DNA from 4 places in the Mesorhizobium sp. WSM4904 genome. Region 3 is predicted to be linked to each of the others. Evidence: predicted binding sites of a transcription regulator. Region 3 holds the regulator's gene; each other region holds the start of a gene.
The links. Region 3 encodes LexA, which represses DNA repair genes until DNA is damaged. Its sites were predicted from a motif close to TGTTCNNNNTGTGTTCNG; they were not measured.

Region 1 (5,127 bases), 1.2 Mb from region 3:
AAACGTCGGCGGCGTCCGATCTCCCCCCATGTGGGGGAGATGTCCGGCAGGACAGAGGGGGGCGCGAAGGAACGCCTTCTTAACGCGAAGCACACTCTGCCTGCGGAGGCTCCATGTTCGGCAAGATCCTGATCGCCAATCGCGGCGAGATCGCCTGCCGCGTCATCCGCACCGCGCGCAAGCTCGGCGTGCGCACTGTCGCGGTCTACTCGGATCCCGATGCCCGCGCCTTGCATGTCGAGATGGCCGACGAAGCGGTGCATATTGGCCCCTCACCCGCCGGCGAAAGCTATCTGCGCGGAGACAAGATCATTGCCGCGGCGCTTGCCACCGGCGCCGAGGCGATCCATCCCGGCTACGGCTTCCTGTCGGAGAACCCCGACTTCGTCGACCAGGTGACGAAGGCCGGACTGGTCTTCATCGGGCCATCGGCCGCCTCGATCCGCGCCATGGGGCTGAAGGACGCCGCCAAGCGGCTGATGGAAAAGGCCGGCGTTCCGGTGGTGCCTGGCTATCACGGCGAAGCGCAGGAGATCGTGCTGCTCGCCTCCAAGGCGCGCGAGATCGGCTATCCCGTGCTGATCAAGGCGCGCGCCGGCGGCGGCGGCAAGGGCATGCGGCGCGTCGACCATCCGGACGATTTCTCGGAGGCGCTGTCCGGAGCGCGGCGCGAGGCCAAGGCCGCCTTCGGCGACGACCGCGTGCTGGTGGAAAAATACGTCGACAAGCCGCGCCATATCGAGGTGCAGGTGTTTGGCGACAATTTCGGCAATGCCGTGCATTTGTTCGAGCGCGACTGCTCGGCGCAGCGCCGCCATCAGAAAGTGATCGAGGAGGCGCCCGCCCCCGGCATGACGCCTGAATTGCGCGAGGCGATGACGGAAGCGGCCGTCACTGCCGCCAAGGCAATCAACTACTCGGGCGCCGGCACGGTCGAATTCATCGTCGACGCCTCCGCGGGGCTCAAGCCCGACCGCTTCTGGTTCATGGAAATGAACACGCGGCTCCAAGTCGAGCATCCCGTCACCGAAATGGTCACCGGCGTCGATCTGGTCGAATGGCAATTGCGCGCCGCTTCGGGTGAAAAACTGCCGAAGACGCAGGACGAGATCGTGCTTGCCGGACATGCCTTCGAGGCGCGCCTCTACGCCGAGGACGCGTCGAAAGGCTTCCTGCCCGCGACAGGAACGCTGCACCATTTGAAATTCCCGGACGCCTCGCACGCGGGCACCGCCATGCGTATCGAAACCGGCGTGCGGGCCGGCGACGCGATCTCGCCCTTCTACGACCCGATGATCGCCAAGCTGGTGGTGCGGGCCAAGGACAGAACCACGGCGCTCGGCGCGCTGCTCGACGCCCTTGCCCGGACGGAAATTGCCGGCTCGACCGTCAACACCGCCTTCCTCGCGGCACTCGCCGCCGACGCCGATTTCGCGGCCGGCGACGTCGACACCGGCCTGATCGGCCGTCATCAGGATGCTCTCGTCGCCGTTGCCGCGCCAAGCGATGAGGCAATCGCCGCGGCGGCACTGGCGGCGACCGATGCGGGCGCGCCCGGCCCGGCCGCCGATCCATGGTCTGCGCTCGCGGGTTATGCGCATTTCCATACGCTCGCGCGCCGCATCCGGCTGCGCTTCGGCGAGGAGAACATACTGGCGCGCGTCTCAGCACGACCGGACGGCCGCTTCCAGGTGGCGCTGGAGGCGCCGCATGACGCAATCAATTCGCACGACCTCAGGAACTTGCCGCGCACCGCCCGCTGGCCGGGCCACGTCACCGTGTTCGAAGGCGCGGCCGGCTACACCTTCGCGGTTCCCGACCCGCTCGCCAAGTCGGACGAGGCCGCGGCCGCTTCGGGTAGCCTGCGCGCGCCGATGCCGGGACTGGTCAAGCTGGTGCGCGCGGCCACGGGCGATGCCGTGATCAAGGGCCAGCCGCTGTTGATCCTCGAGGCGATGAAGATGGAGCACACCATCGCCGCCCCGCACGACGGGGTGGTCGCCGAGATCGCGGCCGAGGGCGCGCAGGTGAGCGACGGCACGGTGCTGGTGCGGTTTGTCGAGGACGCCCAAGGCTGAGGCGGGGACGGCGGGACAGCGCCAGCGTCGGTCAGCAATTCCAATCCGCCAAAAGAAATGGCCGGGATGTACCCGGCCATCTCCGTCCGTATGCAGAAGCGATTACGGCTTGATCGGCGCGTATTTGCCGTCGTGCCACTGGTTGATGTCATAGCTGGCGTTCTTCAGATCGCCCTTCTCGTCGAAGATGACGTCGCCGACCACGGTGCTGATCGGCTTGCCGTCCTTCAGCGCCTCAGCGACCTTGCCCGGATCGTCGGTGCCGGCGCGCTTGATGCCTTCGGCGACGGCCTGGATCACCGCATAGGAGAACAGCGTGAAGCCTTCCGGGGTGAAGCCGCCGGCCTTGATCTTGGCGACCGCGTCCTTCGCTTCCGGCTTGGCCTGCGGGTCCGACGGGAAGACGAACATGGTGCCTTCACCGGCCGGACCGGCGACCTGCCAGAATTCCGGCGAGGCGATCGAGTCCGGCATGATGAGCTGGAACTTGACGTTCTGCTCGGCCGACTGGCGCAGGATGAGGCCGGCTTCCGGGTGATAGCCGCCGAAATAGACGACGTCGGCCTTGAGCTCCTTCAGCTTGGTGACCAGAGCCGAATAGTCCTTCTCGCCGGCATTGATGCCTTCGTAGTCGACCTCCTTGAGTCCGCCGGCGTTCATCGTCGCCTTCACGGCATCGGCAACGCCCTGACCGTAGGCGCTCTTGTCGTGCAGGATGACGATGTTCTTGCCGGCATATTTCTTGGCGATCCAGGGGCCGATGAAGGCGCCCTGGGCGTCGTCACGCGTGTAGAGACGCATGATCGTCGGCCAGCCGGACTTCGCCGCGGCGTCGGTCAGCACCGGGTTGGATGAGGCCGGGGTCATCATCAGCGTGCCGGCCTCGGCATAGACGGCGGAGGCCGGGATGCTCGAGCCCGAGCAGGCGTGGCCGTCGACGAACTTGACGCCGTTGGCGACGATGCGGTTGGCGACCGACACAGCCTGCTTCGGATCGCACTGGTCGTCCTCGATGTCGAGCTTTATCTGGGAGCCATTGACGCCGCCGGCCGCGTTGATGGCGGCGGCTGCCGCCTGCGCGCCCTGCTTGAATTGATCGCCGATCGTGGCGAGCTGACCGGTCATCGGGCCGACCACCGAAATGGTGATGTCGTCGGCGAAGGCAACCGATGCGCTCATCATCAGGCCCAATGCGGCCGCGCTCAAAATACCCAATCTTTTCATGACAATAGAACTCCTCCACTTGCGCGCGGCCCTTCCGGCCACGCTTCTTCCAGAGAGCCGGGACAATTTCACCCTTCGCCGGAACTGTCGAGAGGACAGTGCAACCGGATTTGGTTCATTTTTGAGAGGATTGCTTGGGCCAAGCCGCGATGAAAGCAGGAGGATCGTGAAATGCAAAAAGCCGCGCCGGCCTTGTCCCGGCCGGTCGCGGCTTTTTGCAGTCGAGCTTCCCCGACGCCCCCGCGCCTGAACCCGCTCGCTTCCCTGTCTTGTCGCACGGCTTGGTTCGTTGACCTGCCGCGTTCTTTCTCGTTATTTTGCCGGCCGTCTTTTCGCGGCCTTGTCCCCTGAAGACTCCTGGCCCCGCAAGATCAGTGCATCGTCATCCATTCGCGTGCTTCGCGCAGCGCCCTGGCGATATCGGCTTTCGACATCGTGGCCGACAGTTCCGAGCGCAGCTCCGCGGCCCGGGCCGAGCCCTTGATCGCGGCGATGTTGAACCATTTGTGGGCGGCGACGACGTCGGTCTCGCAGTCGCGGCCGGTCGCATACATCATGCCCAGTTCGAAAAGAATGTCGGCCTGGGCAGTTGCCCCCATGGCGCCGAAGCCGTCTTCAAGCATTTCAAAACGTGCCATTTCAATCCCCTGTCTGCTCCCGAGAGCTGCCTCCTTCTGTCCCCTGAAGTCCCTCGGGACGGGCCGCTCTTTCGATGCTTTCGAGGATGACGGCTCGCCTTGAATCCGTCGTTAAATGGCTTGCTTAATTTGAAGAAAACAAAGCTAAAACAAGAAGTAAACGCGAAAAACTGTTAAGCATAGGAATGGCGCAATTCCGCCTCTTTGCGCTAAATTCGATGAAAATTTCAGGCGCCGGAATCAAGACTTCGCTAACCACGGAAACCGAAGCCTTTTTCGCCACCCGTTCATTTTCAGGGTCCCGGGCGGCCAAAATCCTTGCAACCTTCCGCGGCGGCACCGCTTTCGTTTTGGCGGCGGCTGGATTAGCTTACGTTTGCGTAAGGGACAGAGAGGCGGAGCGAGTCCCGCCGGAACCTGTAGGGAGGAGGACAGATATGTTTCGAAAAGTAAGCCTGGCCCTGGCGGCCACCCTGATCATGGCCGGCGCCGCGTGGGCCGACCCGATCGAAGGCAATTGGAAGACGCAGGCCGGCTCGACCGCGGCGATCGCCGGCAGTGGCTCGTTTTCCATCACGCTGAAGTCCGGCAAATATGCCGGCAAGACCATCGGCTCATTCAAGGCAGCCGGCGACAACAAATACACCGGCACCATAACCGACCCGGAAACCGACAAGACCTACTCCGGCAAGGCGACGCTTTCCGGCGCCTCGCTCAAGATGAGCGGCTGTGTGCTCGGCGGGCTGATCTGCAAGAGCCAGACCTGGCACAAGCTCTGATCGCCGTACAGCTGACGATGCAAAACGGGGCCTGCCGGGCCCCGTTTTCTTTTGGGAGCGTTCGGAGCGCGTCGGCAGGCTGCCTGTTCTCAGGCACGTCGCTTTTCCCGAGACCGGTGCGCACTTTTGGGCGACTTGCATCAGCCAGACCAAGGCCTCATCAACCAATTTGAACGGTAGATGAATACCGGTCTCAGAACCGGTTCAGAGGCATGCGGGCATTCTCCTCACCATTGAAGGAGAGACCAATGCTTGTCCGCCGCTTCACCATCGTCTGCCTGCTGATGAGCCTGTTCGGCATGTCCTTCGCCATCCTCGTGGCCGAAGCCGACCGTCCGGGCCGCTCATCGGGAATGGCCGACGCCTGCCGACTGGACTGCGTGAACCATTTCGACCGCTGAAGCGACC
Region 2 (5,127 bases), 790 kb from region 3:
GGATGCGGAGCAGAGAGCGTGATGAGCAAGGCCATGGAACCCGATCTGCAAACTCCTCTCGGGAGAACAAGCGGCCAGGCAGCTAAGGAATGGAGCCATCCGTCCAATCACTGGCTGCGCGGTTTCGTCCTCGACAATCGCGCATCTCTGGGCACGCTTGCCGTGTTCATCGTCATGATGGCGGTGTTCATCATCGCCAACCCGACCGTCTTCACGACCTGGTATCTCTACAGCTCGGTGCTGACGACGCTGCCCGTTGCGCTGTTCGTGGTCGTGCCTCTGGTCTTCGTCGTAACCTGCGGCGAGATCGACCTGTCGTTCCCGGCGACCATGGGCTTCGCCTCCTGGGTCTTCGCGCTGGTGGTGCAGGCCGGCTACGATCCGTTCCTCGGCATCGTGGCGGCGCTCGTCACCGGCACGCTGCTCGGCTTCCTGGTCGGCTCGCTGGTGGTCTATGGCGGTCTGTCGTCGCTGATAGCGACGCTCGGCATGAATTTCCTGCTGCGCGGGCTGATCCAGATCATCAACGAAGGCAAGTCGACGGCGCTGACCAGCCTTGCTGACAGCTCAGCCTACACGATCTTCTCCAGCCAGATCTGGGGCATTCCGGTGCAGATCTTCTGGGCGATCGCCTTCGTCGTCTTTTCGGCGCTGCTCTACAACCGCCATCGCTTCGGCGCGCAGGTGAAGGTGGTCGGCGACAATCCGGACAGCGCCAAGCAGATGGGCATCGACGTCAAGCGTGTGCGGGTGAAAGTGTTCGTCTTCGTCGGCATCGGCGCCGCGATCGCCGGCACCTTCTCGGTGATGATCAACTTCACCTGGTGGCCGACGGCGGGCGACGGCTATCTTCTGCCGGTGCTGGCATCGGTGTTCGTCGGCGGCACGCCGACCTGGGGCGGCATCGGCACGGTGGTCGGCGGCGCGATCGGCGCGGTCACGGTTTCCTTCATTCAGACCGGCGTGGTGGCGGCCGGCTTGAGCGGCTTCTACGTGCAGTTCTTCAACGGGCTGATCATCATCCTGTCGCTGCTCGGTCATAAGTGGAACCAGGCACGGTATCGGTGAAGGGGTTGCTCAAACTCCTGTGACAAACCCGTCGAGCACGCGTTTCTGGCCGGCCTTGTCGAAGTCGATGGTGAGCTTGTTGCCGTCGATCGCGGCGATGTTGCCGTTGCCGAATTTCTGGTGGAACACGCGGTCGCCGACGCTGAAGGCGGAAGGCGTGTCGGCGACGGATTTCGCAACCAGCTCGCCCTCGATGGTGCGGCCCTTCACCGAGGTGCGGCCGGCGCCGTAACCGCTATCGGTCTCGCCATAGCCGATGCGCTCGACCTGGTGGCCGGAGCGGGTGCCCCAGTTGCGGTCGGTCGCCTCGGTGCGGTTGGCCTGCGCGCGCTGCCAGCCGGGCGTCGCATAGGTATTGGAGAAGCTGCCCTGATCCTTGGCGCCGATATTGTCGAAGCGCGAGGCGCCATAGGGATTTTGCCGGCCGCCGCCGCGACCGGAGGCGAATGAGCCGCCGCCATAGGGATTGCCGTAGCCGCCGTAGGAGTTGCCGCCGTCGGCGACGTCGACATGGGTTTCCGGCAATTCGTCGAGGAAGCGCGACGGGATCGTCGATTGCCACAGCCCGTGGATCAGACGGTTGGAGACGAACCAGATATGCAGGTTCTTCTTGGCGCGCGTCAGGCCGACATAGGCAAGGCGGCGTTCCTCCTCCAGGCCCGACCGGCCGCCTTCGTCCAGCGCGCGCTGGTGGGGAAAGAGGCCTTCCTCCCAGCCGGGCAGGAAAACGGTCTCGAATTCGAGACCCTTGGCCGAGTGCAGCGTCATGATCGAGACCGCATCGAGCGACTCGCCTTGCTCGGCCTCCATGACCAGCGCGACATGCTCGAGGAAGGAACGCAGCGATTCATACTCCTCCATGGAGCGGATCAGTTCCTTGAGGTTCTCCAGCCGCCCGGGCGCTTCCGCCGAACGGTCGTTCTTCCACATGTCGGTGTAGCCGCTTTCCTCCAGGATGGTCTCGGCGAGCTCGGTGTGGGGCGTGGTCTCCAGCGCCTTCTGCCAGCGCTCGAAATTGGCCGCGACCTCGCGAAGTGCTGCACGCGGCTTCGGCTTCAGCTCGTCGCTTTCGGCGAGCGTCGCCGCGGCCTCCAGCATCGGGGTGCGCATGGCGCGCGCCGTGTCGTGGATCTGGCGAATGGTCGCTTCGCCAAGGCCGCGCTTCGGCACGTTGACGATGCGCTCGAAAGCGAGGTCGTCGCCGCTGTTGGCGACGACGCGGAAGAAAGCCAGCGCATCGCGGATTTCCAGCCGCTCGTAGAAACGCGGGCCGCCGATGACGCGGTAGTTCAAGCCCAGCGTGATGAAGCGGTCTTCGAAGGAGCGCATCTGGAAGGAGGCGCGCACCAGGATCGCCATGTCGTTGAGGTTGTGCTTCTGCCGCTGATAGGCCTCGATCGCCTCGCCGATGGCTCTAGCCTCTTCCTCCGAGTCCCAGGCGGCATGGACATGCACCTTATCGTCCTCGGGATCGTCGCGGTCGGTGAACAGCGTCTTGCCGAAGCGGCCCTCATTGTGGGCGATGAGGTGCGAGGCGGCGCCCAGGATATGCGCGGTGGAACGGTAGTTGCGCTCCAGCCTGATGATGGTCGCGCCCGGAAAATCCTTGTCGAAGCGCAGGATGTTGTCGACCTCGGCGCCGCGCCAGCCATAGATCGACTGGTCGTCGTCGCCGACGCAGCAGATGTTTACTTTGTTTTCGCTCACGGCCGCGCGCTCGCTTCTCTCGCTGGCCTCCGCGGGGGCGGCCTGACCGGCCGACGCCCGGTCGGGCTTGCGGCCTTCGGCCGACGGCGAACGTCCGGCGTTTGGCCGCTGCGCCAACAAGCGCAGCCACATGTATTGCGCGGTGTTGGTGTCCTGGTACTCGTCGACCAGGATGTATTTGAACTTGCGGTGATAATCCTTCAGCACGTCCGGATAGGCGCGGAAGATGCGGATCGGATGATAGAGCAGGTCGCCGAAATCGCAGGAATTCAGTGTCTGCAGCCGCTCCTGATAGGCCTTGTAGAGCTGGCGGCCCTTGCCGTTGCCGAAGCTGCGCGCATCGCCTTCCGGAATCTCGTCGGGACCGAGGCCCTTGTTCTTCCAATTGTCGATCATCTGGGCGAACTGCTTGGCCGGCCAGCGCTTGTCGTCCAGCCCCTCGGCCTGGATGAGCTGCTTGATCAGCCGCACCACGTCGTCGGTGTCGAGGATGGTGAAATCGGATTTCAGCCCGGCAAGCTCGGCATGGCGGCGCAAAAGCTTGACGCCGATGGAGTGGAAGGTGCCGAGCCAGGGCATGCCCTCGACATTCTCCTCGCCGATCAGGAAGCCGATGCGCTGCTTCATCTCGCGCGCGGCCTTGTTGGTGAAGGTGACGGCGAGAATCTGCGACGGGAAGGCCCTGCCGGTGGCAAGGATGTGGGCGATGCGCGTGGTCAGGACCCGCGTCTTGCCGGTGCCAGCGCCGGCCAGCACCAGAACCGGCCCCTCCGTTGTTTCGACGGCTAGCCGCTGCTCGGGATTGAGGCCGTTGAGATAATCGGGCGCACGGCTCTGCGCGCTGCGCGCGGCCATGGCGCGCGCAGCAATGCCGGACGGGGCCGCGGGCCGCGCATTCGGTTCATCGAAAAAAGGCATGTCTTCGGAAAAGCCCGACATCGCTCCCGAATGTAGTGATTCGGGAGCGAAAGACCAGAACTGTCTACGTTTTGTTCTATTTTCGCGTGCCGCCGACCAACTTGACAGCCGGAGCGGGCAGGGGAAAGCTGCCGGCAGGGCAAGGGCGGCGTGCCGTCGCCTGGAAGGCGCGCAAGCGCAACAGTCGAAGGAGCACCGTCTTGGCTGTCACCATCACCTCCCTCGTCCTCTTCCTTATCGGTTTGGTTCTCGGCGGCGGCGGCATCTGGTTGGTTTCGCTGGGCGGCAGCTGGTACTATGCGATTGCCGGTCTCGCTTTCCTGATCACCGCCTGGCTCGTTTTTCGCCGCAGATCGACAGGGCTCTGGCTCTATGCGGCGATCGTGCTCGCCTCGCTGTGCTGGGCGGTATGGGAAATCGGCTTCGACTGGTGGCAGCTCGGTCCGCGCGGCGGCATCATCGTTCTCGTCGCGCTGTGGCTGCTGACGCCATGGGCAAGGCGAGGGTTCGCCGGTCCGGACGGGCGCGCCCCTCTCATCCTGGCGGTGCTCGCCTCGCTTGCGGTGGCCGGCTATTCGATGACCACCGACGCCACCGACATCGGCGGCATGCTCGACACCGACAAAGTAACGCCGACGGCCAATCTCGGCGGCGACATGCCGGCCGGCGAATGGCATTTCTACGGCCGCACGCCATTCGGCCAACGTTATTCGCCGCTCGATCAGATCACGCCGGACAATGTCGCCAAGCTCCAGCCCGCCTGGACCTACCGCACCGGCGACGTCAAAGGCCCCGACGACATCGGCGAGACGACCTATCAGGTGACGCCACTGAAGGTGGGCGACGCGCTGTTCATCTGCACGCCGCACAATTTCGCCATCGCCATCGATGCCGCGACCGGCAAGGAGAAGTGGCGCTACGATCCGAAGGTCAAGCTCGATCCCAACCGCCAGCACCAGACCTGCCGCGGCGTGTCCTACTATGCCGACCCGAAGATCGCGGCCGGGCAGCCTTGTGCTGGGCGCATCTATCTGCCGACCTCCGATGCCAGGCTTATCGCGCTCGATGCCGCCAGCGGCCAGGTGTGTTCGTCCTTCGCCGAAAGCGGCACGCTCAATCTCATGGCCAACATGCCCTATCCGAAGTCGGGCTATTATTATTCGACCTCGGCGCCGCTGATCGTCGCCGGCAAGATCATCGTCGGCGGCGCGGTCAACGACAATTATTCGACCGAGGAGCCATCGGGCGTCATCCGCGCCTACGATGTCGGTACGGGTGCCCTTCTGTGGAACTGGGACTCCGGCAATCCGGACCAGACGGCGCCGCTGCCGGCGGAGCAGAAATACACGAACAACTCGCCCAACATGTGGTCGACGGCGAGCGCCGACGAGAAGCTCGGCCTGCTCTACCTGCCGCTCGGCAACCAGACACCGG
Region 3 (5,127 bases):
TGACGGGCTATGCACGGCTCCTGCCGCCGACCGGACCGGTTCGCCCCGAAAGTTATGATTTTTCCTTCGACAGCTATTTCTCCGGCATCGGTGCCAGTGGATTTTTCCTCGGCGATCCGAAAGTCATTCCGGCAAGCGACCCTCCCGCCCAGGCGAGCATCGCCTGGGCGATCGAGAATGCGCGCGAGACGATTGCCGATCACATCAGAAGCACCGTCGGCGGACCCGAAGGCGAGATTGCCGCGGCGCTGATCGTCGGCGTTCGCGCGGGCATTCCCGAGGACATCAACGAGGCGATGCGGCGGACCGGCATCTACCACATCATCTCGATTTCCGGGCTGCACATGGCGCTGGTCGCCGGCACGGTCATGCTTTTGCTGCGCGGCGTCTTCGCGCTGCTTCCGGATTTCTCGTCACGCCGGCCGGTGAAGAAATATGCCGCAGCGGTCGCGCTGGTGTCGATCGCTGCTTACCTCGTCATCTCCGGCGTGGTGGTCGCCGCCGAACGAAGCTTCATCATGCTCGCCGTCATGCTGGTCGCCGTGCTCTTCGACCGTGCGGCGTTGACGATGCGCAACCTGGCGATTTCGGCCATTGCCGTCATCATGGTGTCACCGCACGAAGTGGTTGGTCCGAGCTTCCAGATGTCGTTCGCCGCGACCGCGGCCCTTGTCGGCGCCTATGCCGGATGGGCCGACTACCGCGCCGGCAAGTCGAAAGCGCCGCCGGCGAAGCGGTCGTTCCTGCGGTTCCTGTCGCACAAGCTTGCGGTCGGAGCGGGCGGCGCCGCCATAACGTCTATCATTGCCGGAAGCGCTACGGCGCTGTTTGCCATCTGGCACTTCCAGCGCGTCTCGCCGCTCAGCCTGCTGGCCAATCTGGCGATCATGCCGATCGTCACCGTCGTGATGTTCCTTGCCGTCGCCAGCGCGGTCATGATGCCGTTCGGCTTCGACGGACCTTTCCTCTATTTGATGGGCAAGGGCCTGACGGCGATGATCGCGATTTCGGCCTGGATTTCGGAGCGGTCGCCGGTCGATGCCGTGGGGCTGATCTCGATCCAGTCGGTGCTGCTCGCGACAATCGCGCTGGTGATAGCAACCATGGCCACCACCTGGCTCAGGCTGGCGGCAGTGCCCTTCGCGCTGGCCGCACTACTGGCGGTCCCGCAAGTGCGCACGCCGGACCTGCTGATCTCCGAGGACGCGCATCTGGTGGCGATGCCGATCGGCGGTGGCGAGCTCGCCGTCAATCGCGCCCGCTCCAACGAGTTCACCACCGACAATTGGAAACGTGCGCTGAGGGCCGAAACGATCGTGCCGCCGGAAACATTCGCGAAAGGCGCATTCGACATCGCCGACCCGGTCGACCTGCCGGCGGGATCCCCCTTTTACTGCACTGGCGATCTCTGCATTGGCCGGCATCCGTCCGGTGCAATCGTCGCCTTGGCGGAAAACCGCGATAGCGCCAGGCCGGCCTGCGGCTTCGCCGACCTCATCGTCATCAACGACGCCACGGCCTACAACCCTTGCCGCGATCCACGCATCCTCGTCGTCACCAAGCGGCAGCTTGCGCGCGACGGCAGCGCCGCCGTCTACTTCGACCCACAGTCGGCAACGGCGCGAGCCGCCATTCAATACGCCGTCGAAAAGCCCTATCGCCCCTGGCACGAACAGCGGCGCTACTCGCGCGAGGCGAGGGGGCTAGCGCCATACGAGCGGCCTGAGAAGCCACAGACCAAGCCGCCGCCACTCAGTAGCGACGAATGAGCCCGACCAGCTTGCCCTGCACCTTGACCCTGTCCGGTCCGAAGATGCGGGTCTCATAGGCCGGGTTGGCGGCCTCGAGCGCAATCGAGGCGCCCTTGCGGCGGAAGCGTTTCAGCGTCGCTTCCTCGTCGTCCACCAGCGCCACCACGATCTCGCCCGGGCTCGCTGTGTTAGCATTGCGGATGATCACCGTGTCGCCGTCGAAGATGCCGGCTTCGATCATCGAATCGCCCTTGACCTCAAGCGCGTAGTGCTCGCCGCCTGCGATCATGTCCGGCGGAACTGTGATCGAATGCGTCTGGTGCTGGATGGCGTCGATCGGCACACCGGCGGCAATGCGACCCATCACCGGGATGGACACGGCCGAAACGGCGTCGTCGTCATTGCTGGGCGTCGGTGTGCGGGAGGGCGCCGCTGGCTTGATCTGCCGGCCGAGATTGCCTTGACCGCCTTGGATGACGCTCGGCGAGAATTTTCTCGCCGCATTCAGGCCGGGCGCGATCGAATCGGGCAGGCGCAGCACCTCAAGAGCGCGTGCGCGGTTCGGCAGCCGGCGAATAAAGCCGCGCTCCTCCAGTGCCGTGATCAAACGGTGGATGCCCGACTTCGAAGCGAGGTCGAGCGCTTCCTTCATCTCGTCGAAAGACGGCGGAATGCCGCTTTCCTTGAGCCGTTCATGGATGAACATCAGCAGTTCATGTTGTTTGCGCGTCAGCATGGCGGCCCCCATGGGTTTTGGAACCAGAATCAGAAAAACAAACCCAGAACAAACACTATCTGTTCCAGTTGTGTTCCGCAACCGTTTAAAGTTTAGTGAATCTGTTGACGTTTTGTTCAGCGTAACATCAGAACGCTGCATTCGTCGCCGGCTTCCGCAGCCGGGGCGAAGGGCTCGCGCACGATCAGGCCGTTGGCGTCGGCGAGCATCCTCAGCATGGAGGAATCCTGGATGCTGAACGGTGTCGCGATCAACTGTCCGGCATCCTCACGTACGACTGCCCGCACATAGTCCTGCCTGAGATCGTTGGCGTGCATCGCGGAAGCCAACCGCGCGGTCCGGATATCCTGGCGGTAGCTGCGGCCGCCAAGACGCGCCAGGAGCGGCTTCAGGAACAATTGCGAGCAGACAAGACTCGCCACCGGATTGCCGGGCAGGCCGATGCAGCGGATTTTGCCAAGCCGGCCAAACATCAGCGGCTTGCCGGGGCGCATGGCGATCTTCCAGAAATCGAGCTGCATGCCTTCGCCGGTCAGCACGTCGTGGATCAAATCATGATCACCGACCGAGGCGCCGCCGAGGGTGACGATGACATCGGCGCCGACCGCGACCGCTTTCTTGACCAGCGCCGAAATCGCATCCTGCCGGTCGGCGGCGATACCGAGGTCGAGAGCGCGGGCACCGACCGATTGCGCCGTCGCCGCTACGCCATAGGCGTTGGACGAGATGATCTGGTCGGGGCCGAGCGTGCTTCCGGGCGGCAGCAACTCGTCGCCCGTGGCGATGATGGCCACAATCGGCCGACGCACCACGTTGAGGCTCGGATGATTGGCGGAGGCCGCCAGCGATAGCGCTGCCGGATCGAGCAGGCGGCCTTTTTCTAGAACTACATCACCCTGGCCGAAGTCGAGCCCACGGCGACGGACGTTGCGAGCTTCCGCCGTCGGCTCGGTCACTTCGATGCGGCCGCCGCCGAGGTCGCGAACATTTTCCTGGATGACGACGGTGTCGGCGCCTTCAGGTAGCGGTGCGCCGGTGAAGATGCGCACCGCCTTACCCTTGCCGACGGAGCCGATAAAACCGCGCCCGGCGGGCGCCACGCCGATCACGGAAAGCCGCGCCGGCACGGAGGTCACGTCGACAGCGCGGGCGGCATAGCCGTCCATGGCCGAAGCGTTGAAGGGCGGCTGGGTGCGCAGCGCCACCACCGGTTCGGCGAGCACCCGGCCGGCCGCATCGGCCAGCGGCACGTTTTCGCCCGGCATTGCGGTTGCGCCATCCAACAAGCGCTCGAGCGCTTCGGCGACCGGAACCAGCGCCATCGTCAGGAACTCGCCCCGGATTTGACGGACTTGTAGTCGCCCGACTTGCCGCCGGTCTTCTCGACCAGCCTGATGCCGGAGATAACCATGGCGCGGTCCGCCGCCTTGGCCATGTCGTAGATGGTGAGGCAGGCGATCGACGCCGCAGTCAGCGCCTCCATCTCCACGCCGGTCTTGCCGGTGACGCGGGCAAGCGCAGTGACCTTCAGGCCGGGGAGGGCGCGGTCGGGCTCGATATCGACGGCGACCTTGGTCAGGAGCAGCGGATGGCAGAGCGGGACGAGCTCATGCGTCTTCTTGGCCGCCATGATGCCGGCGATGCGCGCCGTGCCCAGCACGTCGCCCTTCTTGGCGTCGCCGGCCAGGATCATCTCCAGCGTTTCCGCTCGCATCGAGACGAAGCCCTCGGCGATCGCCGTGCGTGTCGTCTCGGCCTTGTCGCCGACATCGACCATGTTGGCTTCGCCCTTGGCGCCGAGATGGGTGAGGGCAGGCATCCTCAAAGGGCCTCGGCCGGCGCCTTGCCCGTCAGCAGAAGCTCGGTCGCGGCAGCCACATCGGCCTGCCGCATCAGGCTCTCGCCGACGAGGAAGGTACCGATCCCGCTCTTCTCCAGCCGGCGGCAATCCTGATGAGTGAAGATGCCGCTTTCGCTGACGAGCAGCCGACCGGCCGGCACCATCGCTGCAAGCCGCTCGGAAATGTCGAGGCTGGTCTCGAAGGTCCTCAGATCGCGGTTGTTGATGCCGATCAGCCGCGACGAGAGGCGAAGCGCGCGCTCCATCTCCTTTTCGTCATGCACCTCGACCAGCGCGTCCATGCCGAGCTCGAAAGCCGTCGCTTCGAGCTCGCTGGCTAAAGCGTCGTCGACGCTTGCCATGATGATGAGGATGGCATCCGCGCCCCAGGCGCGGGCTTCATAAACCTGGTATGGATCGAAGAGAAAATCCTTGCGCAAAGCGGGCAGGCCGACGGCGGCGCGCGCGGCGGTCAGGAAGCTAGGCGCACCCTGGAAGGACGGGGCGTCGGTCAGCACCGAAAGGCAGGCCGCTCCACCTCGCTGATAGGCCCTGGCGAGCGCCGGCGGGTCGAAGTCGGCGCGGATCAGCCCCTTGGAGGGGCTCGCCTTCTTGATTTCGGCGATCAGCGCAAAGCCGCCGGCCTTGCGTTTGGCCTCGAGCGCGGCGAGGAAGCCGCGCGGCGGCTCCATGTCCTTCGCTTTGGCCTTGATATCGGCAAGCGGCACGTTGAGCTTCGCCGCGGCGATCTCTTCGCGCTTGTAGGTTTCGATCTTGCGCAGGATATCGGACAAGGTTCT
Region 4 (5,127 bases), 3.3 Mb from region 3:
GAGAAGAAGGGCGAGCGCCCTCGCGCCCTCGCCGCGGCGTTCGAGGTCGGCCTTCAGAGCGACGGCAAGCCGGCTCACCAGCCGTTCGATGTCGTCGGTGAGCATGATCGGCTCGGCAAGGTGGCGCTCGACCGAGAGCGGCGCCACCGGAAGGCGCGGCGACACGGCCTCGTCGAGGCGGCCGAGCGCCTGGTCGAGACGCAAAAGCAAGGTGGCGCCGAAGCGGCGGGCGAGCGGCGCGCGGGGTGCTGCCATCACCGCGCCCGCCGTGCGCAGGCCGACGCTTTCCAGGCTGATGCGGGTTTCCGGCGCGATGCGCAGCGCCGAAAGCGGCAAGGGTGCCAGAAGCGCCTCCTCCTCGCCGAAGGCCACGATGCGGTCGCCATGGAAGCGCGCCGCCGCCCAGGCGGCGCCCGGCGTCGAGGCGAGGCCAGCGCGGACATCGAAACCCTGCTCGAAGAAACGGGTGAGGATCTCGTCCTGCATGGCGCGCTCGCCGCCGAACAGATGCGTGCAGCCGGTGACGTCGAGGAACAGCCCGTCCTCGCCGTCGATCGCCACCAGCGGCGTGTAGCGGTCGCACCAGTCGGCGAGGCCTTCGAGCAGGCGGCGGTCGGCTTCCGGGTCGGCCTCCACCACGTCGATCGAAGGGTGCATGGCGCGCGCATCGGCAATGCCCATGCCGCGCTTCAATTTGAGCGCCTCAGCCCGTTCGTCGAGGGCTGCGATGCGCTGGGCGTTGCTGTCGCGATGGCTGATCACCAGCGGTGGGTGAGATGGCGGCAGGTGATGCGACGGGCGGGAACGCCAGGACCGCCCCAGACGCTGGCGCAGGATCCGTTCCGCGCAAAGGTACGGGAACCACAGCGACAGAATTCTCTGTTCTTTCGGCAAAAGCGTGCTCATCGGGGTTCCACTCCAGTGTGAATTGTCCGGGCAGGGCCGTGCGGCTCTTGCCGATATCGACGGTGAAGGCGGGGCGGCCGATCGAGCCGGCGAGCGGGCCGGCGAGCGTCTCGCGGCTCGCCGCCGGCGCCGCCGAAACGATGAGGCGCACCGGTGCCGCCGTCGGTTCGGCCTCGCCGGCCTGGCGCAGCAGCAGCACCGGGCGGCCGGCGGCTTGGGCGCGGGCGTGCAGGCGGCGCGTCGCGGTAAGGTCGAGAAGCCGCGAGCTGCCGCGGATCTCCAGGATGACTGCGGCGAAGGCCGTCATGCGGGCGGCTTCCTCGGCGATCCACAGCGCGTCGAGAAGTTTCGGCGCTTCGGAAAACAGCAATTGTTCCGGCTCGATGCCGAAGAGGGCGTGAAGCCCCCTGGCATAGGGAAAGCCGGCCTCGCGGAAAATCTCCGCCGTGCCGATCCAGAGGACCGGCAGGCCCTGTTTCTGCTTGAGGATCAGGCTGGCGAGCGAGAGCGCGAAGCCGGCAACAGTGCCGGCATCGCGGGTTTCCAACCCATGGATTTCACTGAGCGCCGCCTTGGGCAGGCCGCCGCCGAGGGCGGTATCGAGGCGTTCGATGCCGGTGTGCAGGAAGGCATCCGGCGAGGCCACGGCAAGGCCGCGCCGAACGATGGTGACGCCCGAGCCTGTGGGTTCCGCAATTCCGGACGGAAGACCGCTTCGCACTTTTCCTGGAATTGCTCGCCCTGAAATTGTTCGGGGCGCGCCAGGCACCGGCGCTTCCAGGCGCTCGGGCAGCGTTCCCTCGATCTTCGCGATCTGGCGGCGCAGGGCAAAAACAGTGTCCCGCGCCACGGCGCTCATCGCCATGACGTTCACTTCCGGCAGCAATTGTTCCTGTTATGTTCTTATAGATTCCAGAGGGCCTCGGAAGAGTCAAGCGGAGTCGCAAGGAATTTATTCCTTCAGCCTTTGCCCTGGGAATGACCCGCCGGCCGGCTTATTTGCCTCTATCGGCGCGAAAGCCTATATGCCGGGATCAAAGGAAACTTCATGGCCCGCATCTACAAGACCCGCACCTGGCACGACCAGCTCTCGCCATCGATGGACGAAATGGAGCTTCTGGCGCTGGAGGCCTATGCCCATCTGCCGGAGGAGTTCCGCCAGCTCACCGGCGAGATCGTCATCCAGATCGCCGACTTCCCGACCGACGAGATCATGGACGACCTGTCGCTGGAGACGCCCTTCGACCTGCTCGGCCTGTTCGAGGGGCGCGGCATCGCCGAGCGCTGGAACCCGCAGACCGGCGAGGGACCGAACCGCGTCACGCTCTATCGCCGCGCCATCCTCGACTACTGGGCCGAGAACGACGAGACGCTGGGCGACATCGTCACCCATGTGCTGATCCACGAGATCGGCCACCATTTCGGCCTCTCGGACGACGACATGGAGCGGATAGAGGAAGCGGCCGAGCAAGCGGCGGCGGGGTGAGAACCACATCGCCATCCCAGGCAACTCGTCATCCTAGGGCGGAGCAAGGAGCGAAGCGACGCGCGTAGACCCTAGGATCCATGCCGTGACATGCGAGCGTTGCAGCGGTTCAGAAGCCGCGCTGCCTTTCAGCGAGAGGACACAAGTTCTGCAGCGTCGCACTTTTCGGCTCAGGTAACGGCATGGATCCTAGGGTCTGCGCTCCGCTTCGCGTCGCTCCGCCCTAGGATGACGAAGTCCTAGGGGCGCCGCCCTTTCTACCCTACCAATCGCTGAGCTTGGTGTCGGGTCCGTATTCCTGACCCTCGACATCCTTCACCACCGCCTGGCCGCAGCGCATCATCTTGCTTTCCTGGTCAAAGCCATAGGTCGGCGAGCCAAACAGGTGCCAGCCCTTGTTCAGGGCCGCCGTCACCTTGTGGCAGAAAGTGGAATCGTCCGGACCGGACAGAAAGCGGTAGAGCTTCATTTTTCGACCCTGTCGTGAATATCCGCGCATCATGCGCCGATGATTGCGGCCTTCGCCAGAAGTTTCTCGGCCTCGGCCAGATGCAGCCGCTCGACCATGCGGCCGTCCAGCGCGATGACGCCCTTGCCGGCATTTTCAGGCCGCGCGAACGCGTCCCTGATCGCGCGCGCCCTGGCCAGCGTCTCCGGCGCCGGCGAAAAGGCGCGGTTCGCCGGCTCGATCTGCTCGGGGTGGATCAACGATTTGCCGTCGAAGCCCATGGCGGCCGCCTCGGCGCATTCGTGGGCAAAACCGTCGAGGTCGCGAAAATCATTGGCGACGCCGTCGATCACGTCGAGGCCGCCGGCACGAGCAGCAAGCACCAGCTGCAGCAGCCACGGCATGAGGTAACGCCGGTCGGGCGTGGCGAGAATGCCGGTCGCCTTCACCAGATCGTTCGTTCCGGCAACGAAACAAGCGAGCCTCGAAGCCGGATCGCGGCCAAGCTCGGCGATGGCACCGATGTTGAGCAGCGCCTTCGGCGTCTCGATCATCGCCCACAGCTTCACCGTGTCCGGCGCGAAATCGTCATCCAGCCGATCGCCGGCCTCGAGGATGTCGCGCGGTGTGCCGATCTTGGGCAGAAGGATGCCGTCGGGCTCGGCCTTGGCGACGGCCAGCAGGTCGTCGATGCCCCATTCGCTGCCGAGCGGATTGATGCGCACCACCATCTCGCAGCGACGCTGTGGCCGCGCGGCGAGGATGCCTGCAAGTTTGTCGCGTGCGGAAACCTTGGCGGCGGGCGCCACGCCATCCTCGAGGTCGATGATGACGGCATCGCAGGCCAAGGACGGGATCTTGGCCAGCGCCTTGTCGTTCGAGGCAGGCATGTAAAGCACCGAGCGGCGCGGGCGATAGGTGTCAACGGTCATAGCCGATCTATGCAGACTGGAGGCGGGCGAGGCAAGGCGCGGAGCAATCTCCCCCCTTGAGGGAGAAGACGCTGGCGCCAGCCTGAAGCGATTTGCCCTGCACGAAATCTGCAAATCATTGCTGAAATTCTTAGCCAATCCGCCCCGAGCTTTTCGCGTCCGCCAGTGAAACAGGCGGCATGAGAACACGCGAAAACCTCCGCTGGTCCTTGCCGCGCCGGCTGCGCAACGACGGCTGGTGGCTCGTCGAGCCGCAAAGGCTGCGCCCGATGCCGATCGTCCTGCCCTTCGTCGCGCGATCGCAATTCCGGCCAGAAAACCGTCTCACACTTTTCCCGGAATTGCTCTAATCCTGCCGTTTCATCGAACTCTACACGCTTGGCCGCTGATTCCATGCCGCACAACATCCTCGTTGCCGACGACGATCCGCATATCCGCGAGATCATCTGCTTCGCGCTGGAAAAGGCCGGCATGAAGACGAATGCCGTCGCCGACGGCGCCGCGGCGCTGCGGGCGGTCGAGCGCCGCGCGCCGGACCTCATCGTGCTCGACATCGGCATGCCGGAGATGGACGGGCTGGAGGTCTGTAGGCGGCTCAGACAGAAATCCGACGTGCCGGTCTTGTTCCTGTCGGCGCGCGATGAAGAAATCGACCGCATCCTCGGGCTGGAAATGGGCGGCGACGACTATGTGACAAAGCCGTTCAGCCCGCGCGAGCTGGTCGCCCGCGTCAACGTCATCCTGCGGCGCGCCCGCCCGGCGGTGGCGGAGGAGGAAGCCGACGACCGGCAGTTCGCGCATGGCAAGCTGACGCTCGTTCCGGCCAGCCACGCCGCGAGTTTCGAAGGCAAGCCGCTCACCTTGACGGCGATCGAGTTCGCGATCCTGAAAGGCTTTCTCGCCCGCCCGCAGCATGTGCTTGGCCGCGACGCGGTGATGGCCAACGCCTATCAATCGAACATCCATGTCTCGGAGCGCACGGTCGACAGCCATATCCGCAACATCCGCGCCAAGCTGGCGGCGGTCGGCTGCTCGGATGCGATCGCGACGGTGCATGGCGTCGGCTTCCGGCTCGGCCGATGCGGTGGTTGAGCAAGGAGAAATGGCGGCCGCGGCTCGCCACCGTCGTGGTCGCCATCCTGATCGTGGTGATGGCGCTGCCGCTGGTCGGGCTGTTCTTCTTCCGGCTTTATGAAAACCAGCTGATCCGCCAGACCGAGGGCGAGCTGATCGCGCAGGGCGCGGTCGTCGCCGCCGTCTATGCCGACGCGGTGCGCGCGGCCGGCATCGCTCCGGAGCGGTTGGGGGCGCCGATCTCGGCTGACCCTGCAAGGGACAATAACTATCCCTATCAG

Region 1: QAZ47_RS26850 (sel1 repeat family protein) is a predicted target of LexA. The motif match lies at 4,075-4,092, and genes of this name have one in related genera.
Region 2: QAZ47_RS16630 (UvrD-helicase domain-containing protein) is a predicted target of LexA. The motif match lies at 3,755-3,772, and genes of this name have one in related genera.
Region 4: QAZ47_RS04300 (metallopeptidase family protein) is a predicted target of LexA. The motif match lies at 1,794-1,811, and genes of this name have one in related genera.

Annotation. Positions count from the first base shown of each region.
Region 1 covers NZ_CP121354.1:5,518,601-5,523,727, forward strand. The annotation lists gene QAZ47_RS26840 (acetyl/propionyl/methylcrotonyl-CoA carboxylase subunit alpha) at 114-2,078, shown strand; gene QAZ47_RS26845 (ABC transporter substrate-binding protein) at 2,181-3,302, opposite strand; gene QAZ47_RS26850 (sel1 repeat family protein) at 3,674-3,940, opposite strand; gene QAZ47_RS26855 (DUF2147 domain-containing protein) at 4,378-4,719, shown strand; gene QAZ47_RS26860 (hypothetical protein) at 4,968-5,120, shown strand.
Region 2 covers NZ_CP121354.1:3,493,813-3,498,939, forward strand. The annotation lists gene QAZ47_RS16620 (ATP-binding cassette domain-containing protein) at 1-22, shown strand, start outside; gene QAZ47_RS16625 (ABC transporter permease) at 22-1,068, shown strand; gene QAZ47_RS16630 (UvrD-helicase domain-containing protein) at 1,078-3,714, opposite strand; gene QAZ47_RS16635 (glucose/quinate/shikimate family membrane-bound PQQ-dependent dehydrogenase) at 3,894-5,127, shown strand, end outside.
Region 3 covers NZ_CP121354.1:4,280,205-4,285,331, forward strand. The annotation lists gene QAZ47_RS20515 (ComEC/Rec2 family competence protein) at 1-1,769, shown strand, start outside; gene lexA (transcriptional repressor LexA) at 1,753-2,487, opposite strand; gene glp (gephyrin-like molybdotransferase Glp) at 2,604-3,809, opposite strand; gene moaC (cyclic pyranopterin monophosphate synthase MoaC) at 3,812-4,306, opposite strand; gene trpC (indole-3-glycerol phosphate synthase TrpC) at 4,309-5,121, opposite strand; gene trpD (anthranilate phosphoribosyltransferase) at 5,126-5,127, opposite strand, start outside.
Region 4 covers NZ_CP121354.1:917,452-922,578, forward strand. The annotation lists gene QAZ47_RS04290 (DUF6504 family protein) at 1-762, opposite strand, end outside; gene QAZ47_RS04295 (hypothetical protein) at 704-1,771, opposite strand; gene QAZ47_RS04300 (metallopeptidase family protein) at 1,955-2,392, shown strand; gene QAZ47_RS04305 (DUF1737 domain-containing protein) at 2,655-2,861, opposite strand; gene QAZ47_RS04310 (CoA ester lyase) at 2,891-3,772, opposite strand; gene QAZ47_RS04315 (hypothetical protein) at 3,952-4,122, shown strand; gene QAZ47_RS04320 (response regulator transcription factor) at 4,166-4,864, shown strand; gene QAZ47_RS04325 (ATP-binding protein) at 4,852-5,127, shown strand, end outside.